Regions from separate parts of the Mesorhizobium sp. CA10 genome, predicted to be linked through region 2. Evidence: predicted binding sites of a transcription regulator. Region 2 holds the regulator's gene; the other holds the start of a gene.

Region 1 (3,420 bases), 210 kb from region 2:
TCATGGCCGATAACCGGCACGCCGCGCGTTTCCAGCACTTCCAGCGTCTTTTCGATGTCGAGAATCGCCTTGGCGCCGGCCGAGACGACGATGACCGGCGTGCGCGCCAGCTCGTCGAGGTCGGCCGAGATATCGAAGCTTTTCTCAGCGCCCTTGTGGACGCCGCCAATGCCGCCGGTGGCGAACACTTTTATGCCGGCCATATGCGCGGCGATCATGGTGGCGGCGACCGTGGTGCCGCCGGTGCGCGTTTGAGCGACCGCGAAACCGAGATCGGCGCGCGACAGCTTCATGGCGTCACCGGTCATGGCAAGCGATTCGCGCTCGCCGTCGGAGAGGCCGATCTTGATACGGCCCTCGACCACGGCGATCGTCGCCGGTACCGCGCCGCCATCGATGATGATCTGCTCGACCTTGGCGGCCATTGCGCCATTGTCGGGGTAGGGCATGCCGTGGGTGATGATGGTGCTTTCCAGCGCCACCACGGGCCGGCCGGCGGCAAGCGCCTCCGCCACCGGCGGATGGATATCGACGAAGGGGCGGGCGGTATCAGGCGTCATGGCTGTCTCCGATCGAACGGATTGCTTCGGCAGTGGTGGCCCTATGCCACTTCCCGCGGCTCCGGCACAAGGGCAAGCGCCTGCGTGAAGGTGGCGATCGTGAAGGACGGCACGGCCCGCGGGCTCTCTATGGCGAGCATCGCCGCGGCAAGGCCTTCGCGTAGTGCTGCGCGCAGCGGCAGGCCGCGCAGCAAGGCGGCGACGGTTGCGCCGGTCAAGGCGTCGCCGGCGCCGGTCACGTCGGCCACCTTGCGCGGCGCGGGCGGGTCGATCTCGAAGATGCCGGTATCGTCGAAGCCCAGCACCGGAGCGCTGCCGGACGTGACCACGCCGGCGTTCAGGCCAGCCCGCCGGAGCGCGTCGACGAGCGTTTCGCCGGATGGCTCCGCGCCGACCAGCGCGGCGGCCTCGCGGCGGTTCATGAAGAGCAGCGACAGGTTGTCGAGCAGCGGCGCCAGGCGGACGACCTTGGCCGGCGAGACGGCGATGGCGAAGACCGGCCGGCCGCCGGCAAGCGCCAGCAGACGCTCCAGCGCGGCCGTCGGCAGGTTGGCGTCGCACAGGATGGCGTCGGTGGCGGCGATCGCCTCGCGCACCTTGGCGCGCCTTATTTGTTTGGGGAAGGCAAGATCGTAGAGCGCCATGTCGGCAAGCCCGACGATCAACTCGCCTTCGGCATCGATCAGCGCCGTGTAGCTTGGCGTCGTTCGGTCGAGGAACACCACCGAAAGGTCGGTTATCCCGGCGTTGTCGATCGCCGAGGCGACCGTGTCCGCCGCAGCGTCACCGCCACGCACCGAGATCAGCGAGGCCGACACGCCGCGCTTCACCACGCTGCGCAGCGCGTTGAAAACCACGCCGCCGACGTCCTCGCGCATGATGCCGGGATTCGAAGCCGCGGGCACATAGACGCCCGAGACCTGGCCGCGCCGGTCGATATGGGCGCCGCCGAGCGCCAGGATTGTTGGGGATGTCGGCATTTCGGGTCGGTGACTTTCGTTGATCGTGCGGCTGCGCACACTAGAGCGGTTCAGCGTTTCACGGAATCGCTGAACTGCTCTAAGTCTTTATCCTGGACGGAATGCCGGCACGCACTGCAATTGCTCTAGGTTTCCTCAGGTCGCCCTGCAATCGGGGTTGCGATTCGGACGGCCGGGTATCGAAATCTCTTCTGGACCGGTGGTTGCACTCCGCACCAGCCCTGGTGAGACAAAAATAGAACAAATCCAGATATTGATTATTTTTCAGATATTTGTTGCCCCTTGCCAAATGAGAACAAAAAAGGTACAAAACAAGCAGGGATCACGGATTGTCCGGCCTTCATTGACGACCAAGGGGTGATGTATCATGGCTCAGAATACTTTGCGGCTTGTAGAGGATAAGGCAGTGGACAAATCAAAGGCTCTGGACGCGGCGCTGTCGCAAATCGAGCGCGCGTTCGGCAAGGGCTCGATCATGCGGCTCGGCGCCAACGAGCAGGTGGTCGAGATCGAAACCGTGCCGACCGGCTCGCTCGGCCTCGACATCGCGCTCGGCGTCGGCGGCCTGCCGCGCGGCCGCATCATCGAGATCTACGGGCCGGAAAGCTCGGGCAAGACGACGCTGGCGCTGCACACGGTTGCGGAAGCCCAGAAGAAGGGCGGTATCTGCGCCTTCGTCGATGCCGAGCACGCGCTCGATCCGGTCTATGCCCGCAAGCTTGGCGTTGACCTCGAGAACCTTTTGATCTCGCAGCCCGACACCGGCGAGCAGGCGCTGGAGATCTGCGACACGCTGGTGCGTTCAGGCGCCATCGACGTGCTGGTTGTCGACTCGGTGGCGGCACTGACGCCGCGCGCTGAAATCGAAGGCGAGATGGGCGATTCGCTGCCCGGTCTTCAGGCTCGTCTGATGAGCCAGGCGCTGCGCAAGCTGACCGCCTCGATCTCGCGTTCCAACACCATGGTCATCTTCATCAACCAGATCCGCATGAAGATTGGCGTCATGTTCGGCTCGCCCGAGACGACCACCGGCGGCAACGCGCTGAAATTCTACGCCTCGGTGCGCCTCGACATCCGCCGCATCGGCTCGGTCAAGGACCGCGACGAGGTCGTCGGCAACCAGACCCGCGTCAAGGTGGTGAAGAACAAGCTGGCCCCACCCTTCAAGGTGGTCGAGTTCGACATCATGTATGGCGAGGGCGTGTCGAAGACAGGCGAGCTGATCGATCTCGGCGTCAAGGCCGGCGTCATCGAGAAGTCGGGCGCCTGGTTCTCCTACAATTCCCAGCGCCTCGGCCAGGGTCGCGAGAACGCAAAACTGTTCCTGCGCGACAATCCCGACACGGCGCGTGAGGTCGAGCTTGCGTTGCGCCAGAATGCCGGACTGATTGCCGAGAAGTTCCTCGAGAATGGCGGCTCGGAAGGCGGCGACGACGGTTTCGAGGACGAGGCCGGCGCCTTGTAAAGGGCGTGCCCCGGGGATTTTGGGGTCCGCGTGGTCCGAGGGCGCCCGAGAGCAGTTGGTTGGCTTAGCCGGAGTTCGGCCACAATCCTGGTTTATCGGTTTGTGCTTATGTAATCGAGTTCTTGTATTGCGTAACCCGAACCGCCGGCCTTCGTGCCGGCGGTTTTGCGTTGTGCGGGCAGGGCTGAACCGCCACTCGTCCGCCGCTCGGCCCAAAGCGCGTCGCGCTGCGATGAATTCAGGCAATGCGCTTTGGTACATGCTTGTGCCTGTCGTTTTCCCAAAACCGCTTGCGCAGTTTTGAGCGACACGCCTGTTTTGCGTGTTTCTGGACAGGCACAAGAGCTATCGCTAAAAGGCCAATCTATCTTCTGAAACACCAAAGCCCATTTGCCGCCGGCCGGGCCGGCGGTTC
Region 2 (3,420 bases):
TAGCCATTTGGATGGGCGAACGATACCTGGCTGCCGCGTTCTGCGCCTGAGCGCGGGCTCTCCAGCTCAAGACCGAAGCCGCCGCATTTGGCTTCGACAAGCCGGATGAACAGGTCCGTCAGCGCGACGCTTTTTCCCCGCACGGCCCTGATGTCGACATCGTTCCACATATCCAGCGCGCCTTTCAGCGCGCGCATCGACAGCACCGGCTGCGTTCCGCACAGGAACCGCCGGATGCCCGTGCCCGCGGCGTAGCCCTGCTCGAACGCGAAAGGCCGGGCATGGCCCCACCAGCCGCTGAGCGGCTGGCGAATGTCGCGGTGGTGGCGGTTCGCGGCGTAGATGAAGGCTGGCGAGCCCGGCCCGCCATTGAGATACTTGTAGGTGCAGCCAATGGCGAAATCGGCATTAGAGCCGTCGAGATCCACCGGCAGCGCACCCGCCGTGTGGCAGAGGTCCCAGACGATCAGCGCGCCGGCTTCATGAGCCTTGCGGGTGAGCGCCGCCATGTCGCGCAGCCGGCCGGATTTGTAGTTGACGTGGTTGACCAGGATGACCGCGACGCGATCGTCGACCAGTTCCTCAATCGTCGGGGCATCGGCGCCTTCGAGCCGCAGCACCGTGCCGGGCCGCGTCGATGCGACGCCTTCCGCCATGTAGAGGTCGGTCGGAAAGCTGTCGCCCTCGGCAACGATCACCGAACGCTCGGGCCGCATTGTAAGTGCCGCATGCAGGACCTTGTAGATGTTGATCGAAGTCGTGTCGCAAACGACCGTCTGGCCGGGTTTCGCGCCGATCAGCCGTCCTAGCTGGTCACCCAGCTCGATGGGCATATCGAACCAGCCGGCGGTGTTCCAGGCGCGAATGAGATCCCGCGCCCATTCCTGCCTCGCGGCAGTCTCGATCTCGCTGAAGGCGTCGATCGAAGCAGCGCCCAGCGAATTGCCGTCGAGGTATATGACGTCTTCCGGCAAGACGAAGCGATCGCGCATGGCGCGCAGCGGATCCGCGGCATCCATCGCCTCGACTTCGGCGAGATCAGGAATTCCCCTCATTGTGCTGCCCCCTCCGTTTCGATCTGGCCAAGGGGGTTGTCTCACCACCCTCGGCGACAGGGCAAGAACCTTTGGTCCTATGTTAGCTGGTCCATAGACGGCGAAGACTGCGGATCGGAACTTCGCCAAGGTTGGCATTTTGGATTCGTTTCGTTCACGGTGCGGCGCGCTTACGGAACGAGCCGACGTGATCCCATCCGCCGCTTCGTGATCGTGTCGGCTCTTGTTTCAGCTTAACGAAGCTCCAAAATCGAGCGGAATCAATGCCGCTGTCCTACAAGGGCGGCCAAGGCATCACCGGATGCGACATTGTTTCGGCAGCGTTAACAAATTCACTAAACTTTAAACGGTTGCGGAACACAACTGGAACAGATAGTGTTTGTTCTGGGTTTGTTTTTCTGATTCTGGTTTCAGAACCCGTGGGGGCCGCCGATGCTGACGCGCAAACAACATGAACTCCTGATGTTCATCCATGAACGCCTGAAGGAGAGCGGGATTCCTCCATCATTCGATGAGATGAAGGAGGCGCTCGACCTTGCCTCCAAGTCCGGCATCCACCGGCTGATCACGGCGCTGGAAGAACGCGGCTTCATTCGCCGGCTGCCGAACCGGGCGCGCGCGCTGGAAGTGCTGCGCCTGCCCGACTCGATCGCGCCTGGCCTGAATGCCGCGAAGAAGTTTTCGCCGAGCATCATCCAAGGCGGCCAAGGCAATCTCAGTCGCCAGGTCAAGCCAACGACGCCATCGCGCACCCCGACGCCAAGCAATGACGACGAGGCCGCGGCGGCCGTATCCATTCCGGTGATGGGCCGCATCGCCGCCGGCGTGCCGATTGACGCCATCCAGCACCAGACGCATTCGATCTCGGTGCCGCCGGACATGATCATGGGCGGCGAGTATTACGCGTTGGAGGTCAAGGGCGACTCGATGATCGAGGCCGGCATCTTCGATGGCGACACCGTCATCATCCGCAATGCCAACACCGCAAGCCCGGGTGAGATCGTGGTGGCGCTGGTCGACGATGAGGAGGCGACGCTTAAGCGTTTCCGCCGCAAGGGTGCCTCGATCGCGCTCGAGGCCGCCAACCCAGCCTATGAGACCCGGATCTTCGGACCGGACCGGGTCAAGGTTCAAGGCAAGCTCGTGGGACTCATCCGCCGCTACTGAGCAGAACTGGCCGGCCTTCTTCGCCCGAACGACAGTCTATTGGGCCGGTGCGGCGGCTGGTTTTTCCGGCTGCTTATAGGGCGCCAGTCCCCTCGCCTCGCGCGTGTATTTTCGCTGCTCGTGCCAGGGTCGGTATGGTTCTACGACCGCGTGGCGGACGGTTGGCCGCGCGGTTGCCGATTGCGGATCGAAGAAAACGGCGGCGCTGCCGTCGCGCGCCAGCTGCCGCTTGGTGACGACGAGCACACGCGGATCGCGGCATGGGTTATAGGCCGTGGCGTCGTTGATGACGATGAGGTCGGCGAAACCGCAGGCCGGCCGGGCGGCGTCGCGGGTCTCGGCGAGCGCGACGATCGCGCCGGAAGGATGCCGGCCGATGCAGAGATCGCCGCTGCAATAGAAGGGCGAGCCGGGCGGCAGGTCGACGGGATCGGCAATGTCCAGCGTATCTTTGGCGAACCTTTCCGGCGGCACGATCTCCTCGGCTTTCAGCGCCCGTTTCCAGTTGTCGGTGGTGAACTCGTTGGAGCGTTCGCGATTGACGGCAAGCTCGCCGCCGCCGATCGGCATCGCCACCAGATGCGCATCCTCCGAGATAAGCACGTCCGGTGTGCGGACATGCGGAATGGCCAGCAGCGCAGCGAGCGCGAAAGGTACGGCGGCAAGCCTCAGCCAGGTGGTGGCCATCGTCGCGATGACCAGCGCGACCGTCGCCAGCAGCACCGACTGGATTGAGATCAGCCCCACGGCGTCGACCGGTGAGCGCTCGGAAATCCATGCCGAAATGGCGATCATCGCCGTCAGGCCTTTGCCCATGACAAAGAGGAACGGACCGTCGAAGCCGAAGGGCATGGCCAGCGCGCTCAGCACGGCGAACGGGATGACGATCAGTGAGACGATCGGCATGACCGCCAGATTGGCCAGCAGGCTGAGCGGCGACACCCGCTGGAAGTGCCAGATGGCAAACAACAATGTCGCGCTGCCCGCGATGAGCGACGTCACGGCGGCGCCACCCGCTCCAATCGCCAGTTTTCGCGATAGGAACCCGAGAAACGAACGCTTTGCCGGCGGCGCGGTCGTTTTGCCGGCGCGATAGTCGGCGAAGCCGGCATAGGCGCCGACCAGGGCGGCGGTGGCAGCGAAGGACATCTGGAAGCTCGGGCCGACCACTTCGTGCGGCGAGACCAGGATGACGGCG

What was found. The regulator LexA, encoded in region 2, represses DNA repair genes until DNA is damaged. The targets are predictions, from matches to a motif close to TGTTCNNNNTGTGTTCNG.
Region 1: a site for LexA is predicted at 1,832-1,849, ahead of recA (recombinase RecA). Genes of this name have one in related genera too.

The regions. Positions count from the first base shown of each region.
Region 1 covers NZ_JAIUHV010000003.1:400,979-404,398, forward strand. The annotation lists gene LB535_RS08920 (pseudouridine-5'-phosphate glycosidase) at 1-560, opposite strand, end outside; gene LB535_RS08925 (carbohydrate kinase family protein) at 602-1,540, opposite strand; gene recA (recombinase RecA) at 1,908-3,005, shown strand.
Region 2 covers NZ_JAIUHV010000003.1:612,407-615,826, reverse strand. The annotation lists gene kynU (kynureninase) at 1-1,055, opposite strand, end outside; gene lexA (transcriptional repressor LexA) at 1,488-2,222, shown strand; gene LB535_RS09975 (ComEC/Rec2 family competence protein) at 2,259-3,420, opposite strand, start outside.